Regions from separate parts of the Shimwellia blattae DSM 4481 genome, predicted to be linked through region 1. Evidence: predicted binding sites of a transcription regulator. Region 1 holds the regulator's gene; each other region holds the start of a gene.

Region 1 (5,026 bases):
GGCGGCAATTACGCATTTTGCCGGGCAGCTACCCATACTCGGTGTCTGCCTGGGCCACCAGGCCATAGCCCAGGCGTTCGGTGCCCGTATTGTGCGGGCCGGGCAGGTGATGCACGGTAAAACATCGCCGGTGACGCATCATCATCAGGGGGTTTTTCATGGCCTGAATAACCCGCTGACTGTCACCCGCTACCACTCGCTGGTGGTGGAGCCCGGCTCCCTGCCGGACTGTTTCGAGGTGACCGCCCGTAGCGATGACGGTGAAATTATGGGGATCCGCCACCGGGAGTGGGATCTGGAAGGGGTGCAGTTCCACCCGGAAAGCATCCTCAGCGAGCAGGGCCACGCGCTGCTGGCCAATTTCCTCAGGCGCTGAATTTTTATTGCCATTAAATGATTTTTTATGCATATTTTGTGATTATCTTTTCATGTCGCAGTACGCATAAAATGGATGGTCACGAATGGCAACTGAACAATCAGCAATTACCCGCGCTACTTTTGATGAAGTTATTCTGCCGATTTATGCGCCGGCAGAATTTATTCCGGTAAAAGGCCAGGGAAGCCGGGTGTGGGATCAGGCCGGGAAAGAGTATATCGATTTTGCCGGGGGGATCGCGGTGACCGCGCTGGGGCATTGCCACCCGGCGCTGGTGGCGGCGCTGATCGACCAGGGGCAGACCTTATGGCACACCAGCAATGTCTTCACCAATGAGCCTGCCCTCACTCTGGGCAAAAAACTCACCGGGGCCACCTTCGCCGAGCGCGTGGTGTTCCTGAACTCCGGGACAGAGGCGAACGAAACCGCGTTTAAACTGGCCCGCTACTACGCAAGCACCCGCCACAGCCCGTACAAAACCAAAATTATCGCTTTTCACCACGCCTTCCATGGCCGCTCACTGTTTACCGTGTCGGTTGGTGGCCAGCCTAAGTATTCCGATGGCTTCGGGCCGAAACCGGCCGATATTGTCCATGTGCCGTTTAATGATTTAGCCGCCGTGAAAGCGGTCATCGATGATCATACCTGTGCCGTTGTGGTGGAGCCTGTCCAGGGGGAGGGCGGGGTCTGCGCGGCAACGCCGGCGTTTTTGCAGGGGCTGCGTGACCTGTGCGACGAGTACCAGGCCCTGCTGGTCTTTGATGAGGTGCAGTGCGGCATGGGCCGCTGCGGCGAGCTGTTTGCTTATATGCACTACGGGGTGACCCCGGACATTCTGACCAGCGCCAAAGCGATTGGCGGCGGCTTCCCGGTGAGCGCCATGCTGACCACCGAAGAGATAGCCTCTGCCTTCCATGTGGGCTCGCACGGCTCCACTTACGGGGGCAACCCGCTGGCCTGTGCGGTGGCGAATGCGGCATTTGATATTATCAACACGCCTGAGGTGCTGGGCGGTGTTCACCATAAACGGGATCTGATGGTGAAGCATCTGCACCGTATCGACGAGCAGTACGATGTCTTTAGTGATATTCGCGGTATGGGGCTGCTTATTGGCGCCGGGCTGAAGCCGACATTCCGGGGTAAGGCGCGGGATATTCTGTACGCCGCGGCAGAGGCCGGGGTGATGGTGCTCAATGCCGGGCCGGATGTGATGCGTTTTACACCGGCGCTCAATATTGACGACAGGGATATTGACGACGGGATGGCCCGCTTTGCGGATGCGGTTGCCCGGGTGGCTCAGGGCCTGTAGCAGGCAGAAAAAAGGCGCGTTGCCGGTGGCACGCGCCCTGTAAGACGGCGGGATTAACGGGTCCCGTAAACGACGATGGTTTTACCGTGGGCAGAGATCAGGTTCTGATCTTCAAGCATCTTCAGGATGCGGCCTACGGTCTCGCGGGAGCAGCCGACAATCTGGCCAATTTCCTGACGGGTAATTTTGATCTGCATACCATCCGGGTGGGTCATGGCATCCGGCTGTTTAGCCAGGTTCAGTAAGGTCTGTGCGATACGACCGGTCACATCCAGGAAGGCCAGGTTACCCACTTTTTCTGAGGTGACCTGCAGACGGCGGGCCATCTGTGAAGAGAGGCGCATCAGGATATCCGGGTTAACCTGAATCAGCTGGCGGAATTTCTTATAGGAAATTTCAGCAACTTCACAGGCTGTTTTGGCGCGTACCCAGGCACTACGTTCCTGACCTTCTTCAAACAGACCCAGTTCGCCGATAAAATCGCCCTGGTTCAGGTAGGACAGGATCATCTCTTTGCCTTCTTCATCTTTGATCAGAACGGCAACGGAGCCTTTGACAATGTAATACAGGGTTTCCGCCTTTTCGCCCTGATGAATCAGCGTACTCTTCGATGGATACTTATGAATGTGGCAATGGGACAAAAACCATTCGAGAGTCGGGTCGGTTTGCGGTTTGCCAAGCACCATGCGCAATTATCCTCTTGTTATCTTGACTCCAAAGCGCGGGTTCTGCCGTCTCTGGGGCTGCAATCGTTAAATAATCCCCACCCTGGGGTAACCGGCAGAGGGTCTGCCTCTGTGAACTGATGTTCCTGTTCGCGTATCCGCATTGTGCGGTGGGTGTATTGCTACACATCCTGGTTGTTTTAGCATAGGTTTCCGAAAGTGTCTCCTGTTGTCTCGCTTCAGCTTGACCCAGGTCGTCTTCTGTTGCCTGTTTTCTTTCAGGCGCATACCCTTGTAGAAAAGTTTTGTCCACGGAGTAATAAAAATGCAAGCAAGAGTTAAATGGGTTGAGAGCCTGACATTCCTCGGGGAGTCCGCTTCCGGGCATCAGGTTTTGATGGATGGCAACTCCGGCGATAAAGCGCCAAGCCCGATGGAGATGCTGTTAATGGCCGCCGGTGGCTGTAGCGCCATTGACGTGGTGTCTATTTTGCAAAAGGGCCGCCAGGATGTGAGCGACTGCGAAGTGAAGCTGACTTCGGAGCGCCGTGAAGAGGCACCGCGCCTGTTTACGCATATTAATCTGCATTTCGTGGTGACCGGCCATGAACTGAAAGACAGCGCAGTGGCGCGCGCGGTGGAGCTGTCTGCGGAGAAGTATTGCTCAGTCTCGCTGATGCTGGGTAAAGCGGTAAATATTACCCACTCCTACGAAGTGGTTGAGAAGTAACAGAGTGTACCTGCCGGGCAGTGCGTAACAGATTGCCCGGCGGCACTTAGCGAATCTCCGGGCGCTGTAGCCCGCCGTCGGTAATTTTCTTCCCTTCCATAATGCGCTGCACCAGCGGCAGCATAATCAGCTCCATTGCCAGCCCCATCTTGCCGCCAGGCACCACCAGGGTGTTGATATGCGAAATAAACGAGCCCTGCAACATGGCCAGCAGCCAGGGGTAATCGATATTCTCCAGGTTGCGGAAGTGGATAACCACGAAACTTTCATCCAGCGAGGGGATACCCTTTGCGGCAAAGGGGTTGGAGGTATCCACCGTTGGCACCCGCTGGAAATTAATATGGGTGCGGGAAAACTGCGGGGTGATGTAGTTGATATAGTCCTCCATGGAGCGCACCACCGACTCCATCACCGCCTCCCGGGAGTGCCCCCGCTCGCTGGTGTCGCGGATAAGTTTCTGGATCCATTCCAGGTTCACAATCGGCACCACCCCCACCAGTAAATCCACATGGCGGGCTACGTCGTTGCTGTCGGTCACCACGCCGCCGTGGAGCCCTTCATAAAAGAGCACGTCGGTGGGTTCGGCAATGGGCTGCCAGGGGGTGAAGGTGCCCGGGGTCTGGTTCCAGGGGACCGCTTCATCATAGGTGTGGAGGTATTTGCGAAATTTACCGCGCCCGTGCTGGCCATATTCGGTGAAGGTCTGCTCCAGCAGGCTGAAATCGTTCGCCTCCGGGCCGAAGTAGCTGATATGGCGCCCGAGATCCCGGGCCTTGCGGATTGCCATATCCATTTCCGGGCGGGTATAGCGATGGAAACTGTCCCCTTCAATTTCTGCCGCGCGCAGGCCAAGCTGGGAGAAAATTTTCCTGAAGGCCAGGCTTGTGGTGGTAGTACCGGCACCACTGGAACCGGTAACGGCAATAACCGGGTGTTTCGCAGACATAACGACAGCTCCTGGGTTAGCAAACAACAGGCAAGTAAGCGCACTAATGTAGTATGCAGTATAGCTGGTCGCCAGGGGGGCGCGGGGCTATCCCCGGAACTGTGAGCGGGGCATTATATTAATGGTTTCATGCAGTTCAGACCAGACCAGCACCGCTTCGCCGCTTTCCAGCTGGCGCCTGACATCGGCGACTTTTTGCGCGAGGGAACGCTCCTGTTCACCATAATCGGTCCCTTCCCGTAATACAAAGGATTCGAGAAGATTCTCCAGGGTGTCGGGATCCAGCTGCTGCCAGGGAATTAGCATGAGGGTTTGTCCAGATAAGTGTGTAACCAGGCCGGAATGCGTTTTTCCAGCCACATCTCCGGCTGACGCCAGCTACCGCTAATGAACCCTACATGGCCGCCATGTTCTGTGAGCTGGTATTCAATATTTGCCGGTAATCCGGACGGATCCGGGATCACGTGGTGGTCCATAAAGGGATCGTCTTTGGCGTGGATCATCAGCAGTGGCCGGGTGATATTGGGCAGTAACGGCATGGCGCTGCACTGGCGGTAGTAGTCCAGCGCATCGGCAAAGCCGTGAATTTTCGAGGTGATCAGGTCATCAAACTCTTTGATGCGCCGCACTTTGCGCAGCCGCGAAAGGGGAATAGGCAGCGAGCCCGGGTAGGCTTTCAGCTTGCGCGAGGCATTGGCTTTGAGCAGGTTGAGCAGGTAGCGCTGGTAGAAGCGTGAAAAGCCTTTTTCCATATGGTAGCAGCACTGCTCCAGCATCAGCGGGGCGGAGACAATCACCCCGGCATCCAGCCGGCAGTCACGGCCCTGGCGCGCCATCAGGCAGGCCAGCATATTGCCCCCCAGTGAATAACCCACCGCCGCGGTGGGCACCTCCCCGTAGCGCTGCGCCATCCACTCCAGAAAGTAGCTGCCGTCTTCCGTTTCGCCGGAGTGGTAGATGCGCTCTGCGCGGTTGGGGATGCCGCTACAGCCGCGAAAAT
Region 2 (5,026 bases), 1.1 Mb from region 1:
TCCCCGTGGTGTTTTTTCCGCTCCAGCTCAAGTAGCTGATCCGGGCTGACTGCCGGGTATCCCTGAGCGTCGTCTGGCACCACCTGTTTAGCCGGAATCGGCACCAGCGGGCCCAGGAAGCGCGGCTCGCGTTTAAAAATGTACAAGTCTGCCAGCGCACCCAGCCGGGCGCCCACTTCCCGCAGGCGCACAGACCACATATCTTTGGGTGACGGCACCGCATAGCACTGGGCCTGGATCCCCGTATGCAGGGCGATAAACAGCGCCCGTTCGCAGTGGAAACGCTGGGTAATGATAATAAAGTCGTTGGTGTCGAACACCTTCCGGGTGCGGACAATGGAATCGAGGGTGCGGAACCCGGCAAAATCCAGCACGATATCCGCCGGATCAACCCCGGCGGCAATCAGATCCTTGCGCATGGTGACCGGCTCATTGTAGCTGTTCGTGGCGTTGTCGCCGCTTAACAGCAGGTAGTTTACCTTGCCGCTGTTATAGGCATTGAGCGCCCCCTGGATCCGGTAGCGGTAATACTGGTTGATCACCCCGGTGCGGTAGTATTTGGCGGTGCCCAGCACCACGCCAACCTGGCGGTAGGGCAGGGCCTGCAAATCATCATAAACGTAGGGGGCGGTTTTCCAGCTGATCCAGCGATCCAGGCCAAGCGCAGTCAACAGCATGACGCCGATAATAACCAGCAGACTGAAAAACAGGCGCTTCAACATGAACTTGCGGACTCAGTACCTAAGTGAAAGTAATCTCAAGGTACTGTACCGCCCGCCTCAGCGCAAGGCGTGTGCGAGCAGGTGCGGACTTTTTCGCCAGGGAGGGCACGAAACCCCCCCGCAGCGTGATCAGGCAGGTAAAACGCGCTCAATATTCGTGCAGCCGAGGGATTTTAACGTGGCGACGGTGGCGTCCCACTGCACCAGCAGTGCACTGGCCCGCTCAGCCAGTACCGCCCGGCGGATATCCCGGGGCTGATAACCGGTAAGCCACGCCAGATTCAGCGCGGCCTGTAGCGGCGGGAGCGAGGGATTATAAGCTGCGTTTTCCGCATAACTGCCGGTTACCCGGGTGCCGTCTTTCATTTCCAGCGCCACACCCGAAGGGGAGTCGCTATAGGGGGCATGGCTGCGGTTGGCTGCCGCAATGGCCGCCTGGGCCAGGGCGTCGCCTTCTCCCCGCAACCCGTGGTCCACCTCATCAAGCAGCAGGGTGGTTATCTCCAGATCCCGTGGCCCGAACGCATCCGGTAAATAGTGGCCCAGGGTGTCGGGCTGGCGGCCGGGCAGGTGGATAGCCAGCCCGGTGCCGCTGTTCAGCTCATTCATAAACTGGCGGCAGTGGCCGCAGGGGGTGTAGTTCACGGTAATATCGGTCAGCTGGCGTTCACCGCGCATCCAGGCGTGGGTAATGGCGCTTTGTTCCGCGTGAATGGTCTGCTGCATGGTAGTGCCGGGGAACTCCATATTGGCCCCCAGATAGAGGTTACCGCTTACCCCGCGGGCGACAGCGCCAACATTAAAATGCGAGATAGCCGTATGGGCGCAGGCTGCGGCCAGGGGCAGTAACGCAAAGGCCAGTGCATTATCGTCCAGGCCGCTACGCTGCTTAAGCTGCGCGACGGTGGCGGCACTGAACATGGCCGGGAAATGGTCTGCCGCCAGCAGCGGCCCGAGGGCTGAACGTAACGGCGCTGGCATTGCCGCCAGCACCGGCTCAAAACGAGGATCCATGGCTGTGCCTCATAGTCAGTAACGGACCCGCAGTGTACGGGCCTGGTGCAACTTTATATGTGATCCTCGTCTATCAATTAATGCAAGAAATGTAATTATTGTTTGTTTTATGTGTGTTGGCTCGCATTTAGCCGAAGATCGCCACAATCACCGGGAACAGGAACGGCGCAACAAGCGAGGTAATAATCCCGCAAATTACCAGCGACAGTGAGCTGAATGCCCCTTCCTGGAAGTCCATCTCGGCACAGCGGGCGGTCCCCAGGGCGTGAGAGGCGGCCCCCATGGATAACCCGCGCGCCGCCTTGGTGGTGATGCGCATCAGGCTCAGCAGGGTAGGGCCAAATACCGCACCCAGGATCCCGACGAAAATCACACACACTGCGCTGATGGCCGGAATACCGCCAATGCTGCTGCTGACTGCCATGGCGATAGGCGTGGTGACAGACTTAGGCATAATCGAGGCGGCAATTTGCGGGGTCGCCCCCAGGGACAGGGCCACCGCCGTACCGGTGCACATGGCAACCAGGCTGCCGAAGAAGCAGATGGCAATAATGGATTTCCAGCGGGCGCGGATCTGGTGTAGCTGCTCATAAAGCGGGAACGCCAGGGCAACCACGGCCGGTTGCAGCAGATCATTAAGAATTTTGCTGCCTTTAAAATAATGGTCGTAAGGGATATGGGTAAACATTAACACTGGAATGATCACCAGCATGGAAACCAGCAGCGGGTTTAATAACGGGTTTTTAATTAATGATCCCAGTTTCCGGGCCCCGAAAAATACCAGCAGCGTTAAAGGCAACGACCACCAGATATAACTCATCATTTTTTACCAGCCTCTCTGTGACCAATAATTTTTTTCTCACCGTGGATCAGGTGCGAGCTCCAGCTGACCACCACCAGCACCACTAATGTACTGATAACGCAGGAGACCACCACCGGCCCAAACTGGGTGCGCAGCAGGTCAAAATATTGCATAACCCCAACACCGATAGGGACAAACAGCAGCGCCATATAGCGGATAAGCACATAGCAGCCGGGCATTACCCAGTCAGACGGCATAATTTGCAGCCCCAGCAGCACGAATAAAATCAGCATACCGATAATGCTGCCAGGGATAGTGATAGGAAGCAGGGAGGCAATGCCAATCCCCACATACAGACAGATATAAATCAGGACAAACGCCCGGGCATACTGCCAGATGGTTAATAGTAACTTGTACATGGTGCTCACTCTCTGAAGAACGCATTCATCATACAATTAAACCCTGAAATGTGCTACCGATCACATCATGAATTATGAGCATAACAAAGATTCCGTTAGTGCACGGTATTGCGTGAGGAATTGTTCGCCACTGGTCAGCGTTCTGGTTGTTGCTGAAGGTGCAGAATAAAGCGCTGCAGCGCCGTGGAGGCCTGGAGATCTTTGCGCCAGAACACCCCGACGCTGCCCTGCTGTTCAATGCGCGGCAGGGCCAGAATGGCAAGCTGGCCCTGGCGGGCGTAACGCCGGGCCAGGCGCCAGGAGAGAATGGAGATCATATCGCTGCTTTGCAGCATATTGAGGGTGACATTCATGGAGGCCGATTCAATGGTGTTTTCCGGCATCATGATGCCGTTATCCACCAGCGCGCTGTCGATACTGATACGGATAGGGGTACTGGCAGGCCAGACAATCCAGCGCCAGGAGGCGAGCGCATCCCAGCTGATACCGCTCTGGCGGGCGAGGGGATGATCGGTACGCGCCACAAAACAGACCGGCTCGGTATACAAAACCCGGTAATTGAGCGGCAGATTCAGCGCCTTGCCGCCCACCCGCCCGACCACCACATCCAGATTACCGGCCAGCAGATCCTGTAGCAGCGGCGTCATCACCATTTCAGCTATCTGCAGGTTCAGCTCCGGCATCTCTTCCAGCAGATTCAGGATAGCCTGGGCCACACAGTCGGTCGCCACCGGTGAGCAGCCCACTTTAAGGCTGCCTACCATCCCGCCACGGCGAAACCGCTCCAGCTCACTGCGCGAGCGCTGCACATCGTTGATCACGCGCTGGGCGTGCTCCAGCAGTAATTTGCCGCCCTCCGTCGGGCGCAGCCCCTTACGGTGGCGCTCAAACAGGGCAAAGCCGACATCCTCTTCCAGGGAGAGCAACCATTTGGAGAGCGCAGGCTGGGTGATATTCATCATTCTGGCAACCTGAGTCAGGTTGCCCTGTTCGGCCATCATCACCAGTGTCTGCCAGTGGTGTAAGCGTAATTTCTGGGTCCAGTCTGCCATCCATAACCTCCGGGTTATACCTCTGCCTGAAATACCATTGTACTTTGCATCCCTTCAGTTACAACATCACAACATAAGTAAAACAAACACAACATCTACCCTATATTATCGAGGCACACATTATGACCCTGCGACGTGAGCTCCAGGTGCTGATCGACAGCGCCCCGGTGAGCGCCATTCAGTGGCGCGTCATCATCTGCTGTTTTCTGGTGGTGATGATGGACGGTTTTGATACCGCCGCAATTGGTTTTATTGCGCCGGATATTCGCCAGCACTGGCAGTTAACGGCCGCAGATCTGGCGCCGCTGTTCGGGGCTGGTCTGCTGGGGCTGACGGCGGGTGCACTGCTGTGTGGCCCGTTATCGGACAGATTTGGCCGTAAGCGGGTGATTGAATACTGTGTGCTGTTTTTCGGGGTGCTGAGTTTCGCGTCTGCCTTTGCGCCCGATCTGCACACCCTGATTATTCTGCGCTTTCTGACCGGCCTGGGCCTGGGTGGGGCGATGCCAAACACCATTACCATGACCTCTGAATTTCTGCCCGCCCGCCGCCGCGCGGCGCTGGTCACGCTGATGTTCTGCGGGTTCACCCTTGGCTCGGCGGCGGGGGGAATATTCAGCGCCCTGCTGGTGTCGCTGATTGGCTGGCACGGCATTCTGATTGTGGGCGGGGTGCTGCCGGTTGTGCTGGCGGTGGCCCTGTTCTTCGTGCTGCCGGAATCCCCGCGCTGGCAGGTACGCCGGGGGGCAGACTCCCGCCTGGTTGCTGCCACCCTCAGCCGCATTACCGGTGAGAGCTATCACGGGGTCACCTTCTACCTTAATGAGCCGCCTCCGTCCAGAAACAGCGCCGCAGCCCTTTTTGCCGGGCGCACCGGTCTGATAACCCTGATGTTATGGACCGCCTTCTTTATGAGCCTGTTGATTGTCTACCTGCTGAGCAGCTGGATGCCAACCCTGCTGAACCATCGCGGCATTGATTTACAGCACGCCTCCTGGATAACCGCCGCATTTCAGG
Region 3 (5,026 bases), 680 kb from region 1:
AGCTGGGGCTGCTGGTGTGGATCTTTGATGCCCGGGTGGCGGGCAACCCCCTGTATATGCTGGCGGTCGGCTTTTTCTATGTGATAGCCGCCCAGAGTATCGGCCTGCTGCTCTACACCTTCACCCGCAATGCGATCACCGCCTATACCCTGATAGGGATCCTGGTAGGGGTGGCGCTGACCTTTTCCGGGGTGGTGATGCCGGAGCTTTCGATGTCGCTGTTTGCGCGGATCGTAGCCAATATTGAGCCGCTGACCCACGCCCTGTATGCCATGTTCGGGATCTTTTTGCGCCAGGTACCGGGAAAACCCGTTTTTGAAGTCTGCGCGCTGCTGATGATCTACCCGCTGGTCACCGCACTGCTGATCCGCAACCGCCTGCCGGCGCGGCTGCGGGTGCCGGAGACCCTGCTATGAAAATCTACTGGGCGACCTTTATCAAAGTATTTACCGGGCTGCTTGAGCGGCCCATATGGATGATTTTACTGGTCTCTTTGTGCCTGATGAGCAGTGTGTATCTGCACCGCACCGTCTGGGATCTGCCGGTAGCGGTGATTGACCAGGATCACAGCCCCGCCAGCCGGTTACTGATCCGCAACCTGGATGCCACCGACAAGATCAAAACCGTGGGCTATGACAGCCTGCCGGCGGCGATCCACGATCTGGGGTTTCGTAAGCTGTTTGCGGTGATAATCATGCCCACGGATCTGGAAAAGAAACTGCTGGCGGGGAAGCCCGTGACGATCCCGGTCTATGGTGATGCCACAAACCGCCTGCCGAACGGCCAGATTCAGCAGGATGTCCAGGCGGCCTATCAGGAGATGCTGCGTTACTACGAAACGGAAGTGATGCTGGCGCACGGGTTCAGCCTGCGCCAGGCGGAGGTGATTCTGGCCCCGATCACCGGGCGCACGGAAGATGTCTTTAACCCGGGGATCAGCTTTGCGGCCATTGTTTTTCCGGGCCTGCTGGTGATGCTGCTGCAACACTCGCTGTTAATCGCCAGTGTCCGGGTGCGCCTGATGCTGCGCAGCCAGAGCCAGCCCCCGCTGCTGGTGTATATGGGCGGGCTGTCGGCATTGCTGCCGGTCTGGCTGTTTTTATCGATTGTGCTGTTTGTACTGTGGCCCTGGCTGCTGGGATACCGCCAGACCGCTTCTATCCCGGAGGTGCTGTTACTGACCTTTCCGTTTCTGCTGGCGGTGCTGGGGCTGGGGAAACTGATCACCGAGTGTCTGAGGCGGGTGGAGCTTATCTATCTGACGCTCTCTTTTATCACCATGCCGGTGTTCTACCTTTCCGGCACTATCTGGCCGGTACAGGCGATGCCTGCGTGGGTGCGTTTTATTTCCGGCTGCCTGCCCACCACCTGGGCGACCAAAGCGATAGCCGGGGTGAACCAGCTGGGGCTGCCCTGGCACAGTGCCCTGCCGGATGTGGCGATGCTGTTGTTGCTGGGGGCGGTATATACCCTGCTGGGGATGGGGATAGGCTTATTGCGCGACGGGCGTCGCCTGCGCCAGTTAATGCAGCGCCACAGCGGGTAAGGGCCCGCTGCGGCGGGGCTGTCAGGGGAGTGTGGCCGGGTAGTCTGCGGGGGCATAGCTCATCATCTGCACCATAAAGGATTTGGTGCCCGCCCAGATGGCCGGAAAATCAAATGTTATCCCCAGTAGCGCGGCGGCAAACCAGCATGATGCGACAATACCCAGACCGCTGACCACTACCGCAAGGCCGTGGTAATCAGACTTACGCAGCCGGATATTCAGGGTACTGGCAATAAACATCAACGTCGCGCTGATGAGCGGCCCGCGCATAATTGCCAGACCTGTCGCCGCCACACCGGTTGTCACGATAGCCATAACATATGTCCTCAGAGGAAAATGCTTATCCGCACAACGGCGCAGGCACGCGCAACGCAGCGCACTCAGGCGTGGCCGTCATCGGGATAAGTTGATGTTTTGAATGAAAGTCGAATGCGTGTTGCATTGATGGTGTGAACTGTATCACATTTGATGGATTATTAGCCAGCCTGACTGCTGGTATTTTATGCTGTATTTATGGAGAAAACGACTGGCCGGCAGTTGCCGGCCTGCCGCTCAGACGTGCTGGCGATAATCGGTAGGGGTGCGGGCGTATTCACGGCGGAAGACCCGGGAAAAGGTCTGCTGAGAGATATAACCGTGGTCCATAGCGATATCAAAAATGGGTTTCTGGGTGGTACGCAGGGCTTCTGCCGCCAGGGCCAGGCGGCGCAGGCGAATGTACTCCCCCAGCGCCTGGCGCGTGACCGAGCGGAACATTCGCTGCAAGTACCATTTTGAATAACCGGATTTTTTCGCCACCATATCGATATTCAGCGGCTGGTCAATATGCTCATCGATCCACTGGATCAGGGTCGCGATAATTTCCTGATGTGCCATTTGTCCTCTCCGTTTCCTGTCGCGCGGGTTAATGGCGTGGAGTATAATTCCTCAAGTTAACTTGAGGTAAAGCCCATTTTGGAAAAGAAACCTGCACGTATCAAAATGCTCCTCACCCCGGGGGAGGTATCCCGGCGTACCGGGGTGGCGGTCTCTGCGCTGCACTTTTATGAAAGTAAAGGGCTTATCAGCAGTACCCGCAATGGGGGTAACCAGCGCCGCTACTCGCGTAATGTCCTGCGCTATGTGGCGATTATTAAAATTGCCCAGCGGATCGGTATTCCGCTGGCGACCATTGCGGATGCGCTGGCTGTGCTGCCGGAAGGGGGAAATATTACCGCCCGGCAATGGCAGCAGCTCTCTTCCCGCTGGCGTGACGAGCTGGAGCGGCGTATTCACACCCTTGAGCAGTTACGCGACGAGCTGGATGGCTGTATCGGCTGTGGGTGTTTGTCGCGAAAAGACTGCCCGTTACGCAACCCGAACGATGCGCTGGGGCAGCAGGGCACCGGGGCGCGGCTGCTGGAAGAGTAGCGGCATAAAAAGCTAAAGCGCCCGCAGGCGCTTTAGCTGTTTCCGGTCTTTGTCTTTCGCTCTATCCCGCTCTACGGGAGGGTTTCCCCCGACGTCGATGCCCCTCAGTCAATCTGGTGCTACTCGGGAGGTTCCGGCCTGCATCGATAATTAAAGTATAATCGCTGTTTAAAAAATCACCACCTCCCGGGCGCGGAATGGCGCTTTTTTTTGCTACCCTTTTTGTGTGCACCCGAATCTCACCGGCGCCATAAACGGGAGGGAGGATGATAACCGTACACCACCTGAACCAGTCGCGCTCCCAGCGCATTTTGTGGATGCTGGAAGAGCTGAACCTTGAGTGGCAGCTGGTCACCTACCGGCGGGAAGCCGATATGCAGGCCCCCGTTGCGCTGCGCAAAATCCATCCGCTGGGGAAATCCCCGGTGCTGGAGGATAACGGCCATATTCTGGCCGAGTCCGGCGCGATTCTTGAGTACCTTCAGGAAACCTATGACCACGACCAGCGTCTGCGCCCGTCGCTCCCCGCTGAGCGCCTGCAGTACCGCTTCTGGATGCACTACGCAGAAGGCTCACTGATGCCGCTACTGACCCTCAGCCTGGCGCTGGTGCTGCTGAGCCGGGCACCGGTGCCCTGGCTGCTGCGCCCGACCGGCAAAGCGCTGGCCGGGGGGCTGCATAAAGCCTGGCTGGGCCCGCAGCTGGCGAACCATGCCGGGTTTATTGAGCATCATCTGGCCCATCACCCCTGGTTTGCCGGGGGGCAGTTTTCCGCCGCCGACATTCAGATGAGCTTCCCGGTGGCGGCATTACTGAGCCGGGAAGCGCCGGAGCATCTTCCGCATCTTCAGGCCTGGTGGCGTAAAGCGCAGCTGCGCCCGGGGTGGCAAAGCGCACTTCTGCGCGGCGGGCCGTTTTCGATCCCCGGGCGGGCCGGGTAGCACTTTTTTCGCCGTTTCTGGCCCGGAATTGCGCAGAGACGATAACGTTTGCGCATAATCAGGTTAAAAAATCGCCAAACGCATGGGTTTCGTTCCGCAAACGATAAAGTTTGGTTGAATACCCCACCAGATGACAGGATAATCGCTGGCTTCAAAATTACCGGTTTTTTTATGCGCGGAGTTAAACGTTTGCGTCCCTGTGGCTGCCTCGGTTTCAGGGTGTAAAAACAAAGGGTGTTTGAGCGTTTGCCTCCCCGCCCGCCACGCGTAATAGACCGCATCATAAAAACATCAGGGGATGTCTTATTATGTCTACTCCTTCTCCGCGCGCGGGCGGCTCGCTTGACGCCTGGTTTAAAATTTCTGCGCGTGGCAGCACGGTCCGCCAGGAAGTGGTTGCCGGTCTGACGACCTTTCTGGCCATGGTTTACTCGGTGATTGTGGTGCCGGGGATGCTGGGTAAAGCGGGTTTCCCGCCTGCCGCAGTGTTTGTGTCCACCTGTCTGGTTGCCGGGGTAGGCTCCCTGATTATGGGGCTGTGGGCGAACCTGCCGCTGGCGATTGGCTGCGCCATCTCGCTGACCGCGTTTACCGCATTTAGCCTGGTGCTGGGCCAGCATATCAGTGTGCCGGTGGCGCTGGGGGCCGTGTTCCTGATGGGGGTCTTGTTTACCATTATTTCCGCCACCGGTATTCGCAGCTGGATCCTGCGTAATCTGCCGATGGGGGTCGCACACGGAACCGGTATCGGTATCGGCCTGTTTTTGCTGCTGATTGCCGCAAACGGCGTGGGCCTGGTTATCAAAAACCCCCTCGACGGGCTGCCGGTGGCGCTGGGCCATTTTGCCAGCTTCCCGGTGATCATGTCCCTGGTGGGGCTGGCGGTGATCATTGGTCTGGAAAAACTGCGCGTGCCGGGCGGCATTCTGCTGACGATCATCGGCATTTCGGTGATTGGGCTGATTTTTGACCCGGCGGTGCACTTCAGCGGTATTTTCGCCATGCCGTCGCTCAAAGACGCGAACGGCCAGTCGCTGATTGGCAGCCTGGATATTATGGGGGCGCTGAACCCGGTTATCCTGCCAAGCGTACTGGCGCTGGTGATGACAGCGGTATTTGACGCCACCGG
Region 4 (5,026 bases), 560 kb from region 1:
GGTTCAGGCGGCCCGCCGGCTGGCGGCCTCAACGATATTGTGCCTGGTAGTGCTGCGTTGCCTCATAGCCGGTGTCAGCTTCTCCGGGAGGTGAATTATCATCCGCTTTCTGGCGCGCCTGGTCCATCAGTTCCGGGTTAATTTCCTGTTTCACTTCCACCCCCAGCTCCCGGAAGGCATCAGCCTGAAGCAAAATATTCCCCCGCCCCTGAGATAACTTATTCATGGCGGTGTGGTATTTATCCCGGGCTTTATCCAGGCTTTGCCCCATGGCGGTCATATCATCAATAAACAGGCGTACTTTGTCATACAGACGGGCCGCCCGTTCGGCGATTTGCTGGGCATTGCGGCTCTGGTGTTCATACCGCCACAGGTTTGCCACCGTGCGCAGCGCCACCAGCAATGTGGTGGGGCTTACCAGCATAATATTGTTTTTCAGGGCCTCATTAAGCAACTCCGGCTGGCGGGCGATCGCCACCTGAAACGCAGGCTCCACCGGGATAAACATCAGCACATAGTCAAGGGAGCGCAGGCCCGGTAACTGCTGGTAATCTTTGCGGCTCAGCAGGCGGATATGGTTACGAATCGCCGCTATATGCTCGTTCAGCGCCGCCTCGCGGGTCTGGTCATCGTCGGCGTTAAAGTAGCGTTCATAGGCCACCAGCGCCATTTTGGCATCCACCACCACATCTTTGCCCTGGGGCAGGCGCACAATCACATCCGGCTGCATGCGGGTGTTGCCTTCCAGGGTAATACTGACCTGGGTCTGGTACTCATAGCCTTCACGCAGGCCGGAGGCCTCCAGCACCCGGGTGAGTACCATTTCGCCCCAGTTCCCCTGGGCTTTGTTATCCCCTTTCAGGGCGCGGGTGAGGTTAAGAGCCTCTTCGGCCATCCGGGTGTTGAGCTGCTGCAGGTTGCGGATTTCATAGGCCAGGGTGTGGCGCTCACGGGCTTCCTGACCAAAGCTCTCCTGCACCTGGCGGCGAAACCCGTCCAGCTGTTCGCGCAGCGGCGTCAGCAGGCCGGTCAGGCTCTGGCGGTTTTGCTCATCCACCCGGCGGCTGCTCTGTTCAAAGATCCGGTTTGCGAGATTTTCAAACTGTTCGGCCAGGCGCTGCTCGCTGTTGATCATCTGGCGGACTTTCTCATCGGCCCGCAGACGGCCCTCTTCCAGGCGGGTGGCCATTTCGCGCAGATCCGCCTCCTGGGCGCTGTTAATTTCCAGCTGATTGCGCAATTCGCGGTTGAGCTGTTCGCACTCTTCCCGCCAGTGGGCGTTCTGCTCCAGTGCCTGGCGGGCTGCCATCAGCTCCCCCCAGATATCGCGCTGGGCCTCCTGTTCCGCCGCCTTCTGGCGTGCCCCGTTCAGCCCGCAGGCCAGCCAGCCGATGGCCATACCCGCCGCCACAGCCACAATAAGATAAATAATGGTGAGATCCACAACGCCCCCTGTCCTGCAGTACCCGTCAGGAAAACTAAGGTGATGCTGTATGAATGTCCAGATAAAAAACGCGATGCGGGTCTGATAAACGGTGGTCTGCCGACTCGCCAGACCACCGTTAAAAGCGTTACAGCAGGCGGCGGGCGGCTTCCACCACAATGCGTACCGCGTGGCTTTCGGTCTGCTTCATGGTTTCGGCGTTGGGGATCTCCTGCTGGGTGCGGTTAACAATCACCCCGGCCACCATCCCCGCGCGCAGCCCCTGGCTGGCGCACATGGTCAGCAGCGTTGCGGATTCCATTTCATAGTTCATCACGCCCATGGACTGCCACTCCGCCATGGAGCCTTTGAATTCACGGGTGACCCGGCCAGAGAAGGTGTCGTAACGCTCCTGGCCCGGGTAGAAGGTATCTGAAGAGGCCGTTACCCCGATATGGGTGGTCGCACCCACGGCACGGGCGGCCTCCACCAGGGCGGTGGTGCAGCTGAAATCAGCCACTGCCGGGAACGCCAGCGGGGCGAAGTGCAGGCTGGCCCCGTCCAGGCGCACCGAGCCGGTAGTCACCAGAACGTCGCCCACATTAATATGCGGCTGAATAGCGCCCGTGGTGCCCACCCGCAGGAAGGTGCGTACCCCAAGCTGGGCCAGCTCTTCTACCGCAATCGAGGTGGACGGGCCGCCAATACCGGTAGAGCAGACAATCACCGCTTTGCCGTCCAGCTCCGCGCGCCAGGAGGTAAACTCGCGGTGAGACGCCAGCAGCACCGGGTTGTCCATCAGCGCGGCTATCTTTTCCACCCGCTGCGGATCCCCGGGAACAATTGCCAGCGTGGCACCCTGTAAATCATTTTTGGTGAGCCCAAGGTGAAAAACATCAGACTGAGACATGGCGAACTCCTTTACGGGTCAGTTATCCGGTTAGCAACGTCACACTCTACCGAAGCCCCGGGGAATATTTCGTGAGTCAGTTCACTTCAAATGAAACAAATTACATTTGATGAGATTTTAAAGTTGAAGAAGATCACAAATTAAAATCTTCACTGGCTATCCGCTGTGGTCGCCTGGCGACTTTTGCGGCGCAAATAACACAGTCTATAGTTAACTCACTGCGCTATACCACGGGTACGGAGAATGCCATGACAGACAACACAACACATAATAATACCGAAGCGAAATACGCCCCTGCGGCTTCCCCCATTGCCACAGCACCGATACAGACCTCCACACAAGGTATTACCGCCCACGAGACCACCGTGCCCAGCCGCGGGGACAGTATGCCTGCCTATGTTGCCGCCCCGGAACATGCCGACGGCCCGCTGCCGATTGTGATTGTGGTTCAGGAGGTTTTTGGCGTTCATGAGCATATTCGCGATATCTGCCACCGCCTGGCCCGGGAGGGGTATCTGGCGGTAGCGCCGGAGCTCTACTTCCGCCAGGGGGACGCCAGTGACTTTGACGATATCCAGAGCCTGCTGACCGGGCTTGTGGCAAAGGTGCCGGATAGCCAGGTTCTGGCGGATCTGGATCATGTGGCCAGCTGGGCGGGCAGAAATGGCGGGGACACCACGCGCCTGATGATAACCGGCTTCTGCTGGGGCGGGCGCATTACCTGGCTGTATGCAGCCCATAACCCGCAGTTAAAAGCCGCCGTGGCCTGGTATGGCCGCCTCACCGGCGACAAAACGCTGAATTCACCGCAGCCCCCGGTCGATGTGGCAACCCAGCTCAGCGCGCCGGTGCTGGGGCTGTATGGCGCGCAGGATACCAGCATCCCCCAGGAGAGCGTGGAGACCATGCGCCAGGCGCTGCGTGCCGCCAACGCCCGGGCAGAGATTGTGGTCTACCCGGATGCCGGGCACGCCTTTAATGCGGACTACCGCCCCAGCTACCACCAGGCCTCAGCGGAGGATGGCTGGCAACGTATGCTGGAATGGTTCGCCCGCTATGGTAAAAGCCGCTAACCCGGAGCTAACTGGCCCCCGTTATCCGTCACGGGGGCTCGCAGTCAGGCGCGGCGCAGGTTTTTCGCCGCCGTCACCATGTTCGCCAGCGCCGCGCGGGTTTCCGGCCAGCCGCGCGTCTTCAGCCCACAGTCCGGGTTCACCCACAGGCGCTGTGCCGGGATATACCGGGCGGCTTTTTGCAGCAGGTTTTCAATCCACGCCACGCTCGGCACATTGGGTGAGTGAATATCATAGACCCCGGGGCCAATCTCATTAGGATATTCAAACGCTTCAAAGGATTCCAGCAGCTCCATATCTGAACGTGACGTCTCAATGGTTATCACATCCGCATCCAGCGCCGCTATCGAATCCATGATGTCGTTAAACTCGCAATAACACATATGGGTGTGGATCTGGGTGTCGTCCCGGGCTACTGCCGCATTCAGGCGGAAGACCTCCACCGCCCAGGCCAGGTACGCCTGCCAGTCGCGCTGGCGCAGGGGCAGCCCTTCCCGCAGGGCCGGTTCATCAATCTGAATAATTCCGATACCGGCCGCCTCCAGATCCGCCACCTCATCACGCAGGGCCAGGGCTATCTGCCTGGCGATGGTCTCCCGGGAGACATCTTCCCTGGGGAAGGACCAGCACAGAATGGTCACTGGCCCGGTGAGCATCCCTTTTACCGGTTTGTCGGTCAGGGACTGGGCATATCTGGCCCACTCAACGGTAATCGGCGCCGGGCGGCTGATATCGCCAATCACCACCGGGGGTTTTACACAGCGCGAGCCGTAGCTCTGCACCCAGCCGTTCTGGGTAAAGGCAAAACCGTCCAGATGCTCGCCAAAGTATTCCACCATGTCGTTACGCTCCGCCTCCCCGTGGACCAGGACATCCAGCCCCAGCCGCTCCTGCTCCGCAATAGCCTGGCGGATATGAGTCGCAATGCCGGTACGGTAGCCGCTGGCATCCAGACGGCCGCGTTTGAAATCCAGCCGCAGGCCGCGGATCTCCGTGGTCTGGGGAAAAGAGCCGATGGTGGTGGTCGGCCAGTCCGGCAGTGAAAACCGGGCGCGCTGCACTTCTGCCCGCCGGGCGTAGGGCTGGTTGCGTTCACTGTCGCGGGCGGTGACTGCCGCCAGGCGTGCGGCCACCGCCGGGTTATGCACCCGGGGCGAGTGACGGCGGGCCTGCACCGGCGCGCTCCACTGGTCGATTTCCCGGGTATCGCCACTGTTCAGGGCATCACGCAGCAGGGCCAGCTCCGTACACTTTTGCAGGGCGAAGGCAAACCAGCTTTTCACCTCATCATCCAGGCGGGTCTCCACGCTCAGATCGATGGGGCTGTGCAGCAGCGAGCAGGAAGATCCCACCCACAGCGGGCGCTGGCCCACCAGCCCCTTCACCCGGGCAAACTGTTTACTCAGATCCGCACGCCACACGTTCCGGCCATTGACCAGGCCCGCCGAGAGCACCCAGCCCTCAGGCAGGCGCTGGTGCAGGGTGTGTATTTCATCATCCCCCAGGACCAGATCCACATGCAGCCCCTGTACCGGCAGTGCGGTTATCACATCCAGGTTCGGGGTCACCCCTTCGAAATAGCTGGTCAGTAGCAGTTTTACCTGGCCTGCCAGTGCCTGA

Evidence for each region. Region 1 encodes CRP, which controls carbon source genes, mostly activating them, when cyclic AMP is high. Its sites were predicted from a motif close to ATGTGANNNNNNTCACAT; they were not measured.
Region 2: the regulator CRP is predicted to act here: its motif matches at 3,006-3,023, upstream of EBL_RS06545 (CidA/LrgA family protein).
Region 3: the regulator CRP is predicted to act here: its motif matches at 1,994-2,011, upstream of EBL_RS17660 (YjcB family protein).
Region 4: the regulator CRP is predicted to act here: its motif matches at 2,455-2,472, upstream of udp (uridine phosphorylase).

The regions. Positions count from the first base shown of each region.
Region 1 covers NC_017910.1:289,089-294,114, forward strand. The annotation lists gene pabA (aminodeoxychorismate synthase component 2) at 1-376, shown strand, start outside; gene argD (bifunctional acetylornithine/succinyldiaminopimelate transaminase) at 462-1,685, shown strand; gene crp (cAMP-activated global transcriptional regulator CRP) at 1,739-2,371, opposite strand; gene EBL_RS01240 (OsmC family protein) at 2,676-3,080, shown strand; gene EBL_RS01245 (phosphoribulokinase) at 3,127-4,026, opposite strand; gene EBL_RS01250 (YheU family protein) at 4,114-4,332, opposite strand; gene EBL_RS01255 (hydrolase) at 4,326-5,026, opposite strand, start outside.
Region 2 covers NC_017910.1:1,414,508-1,419,533, forward strand. The annotation lists gene sanA (outer membrane permeability protein SanA) at 1-722, opposite strand, end outside; gene cdd (cytidine deaminase) at 852-1,736, opposite strand; gene EBL_RS06540 (CidB/LrgB family autolysis modulator) at 1,864-2,559, opposite strand; gene EBL_RS06545 (CidA/LrgA family protein) at 2,556-2,957, opposite strand; gene EBL_RS06550 (LysR substrate-binding domain-containing protein) at 3,092-4,009, opposite strand; gene mhbT (3-hydroxybenzoate transporter MhbT) at 4,132-5,026, shown strand, end outside.
Region 3 covers NC_017910.1:3,764,478-3,769,503, reverse strand. The annotation lists gene EBL_RS17670 (ABC transporter permease) at 1-416, shown strand, start outside; gene EBL_RS17665 (ABC transporter permease) at 413-1,546, shown strand; gene EBL_RS17660 (YjcB family protein) at 1,568-1,861, opposite strand; gene soxS (superoxide response transcriptional regulator SoxS) at 2,099-2,422, opposite strand; gene soxR (redox-sensitive transcriptional activator SoxR) at 2,501-2,956, shown strand; gene EBL_RS17645 (glutathione S-transferase family protein) at 3,223-3,897, shown strand; gene EBL_RS17640 (NCS2 family permease) at 4,206-5,026, shown strand, end outside.
Region 4 covers NC_017910.1:3,889,664-3,894,689, forward strand. The annotation lists gene rmuC (DNA recombination protein RmuC) at 29-1,444, opposite strand; gene udp (uridine phosphorylase) at 1,572-2,333, opposite strand; gene EBL_RS18210 (dienelactone hydrolase family protein) at 2,582-3,406, shown strand; gene metE (5-methyltetrahydropteroyltriglutamate--homocysteine S-methyltransferase) at 3,451-5,026, opposite strand, start outside.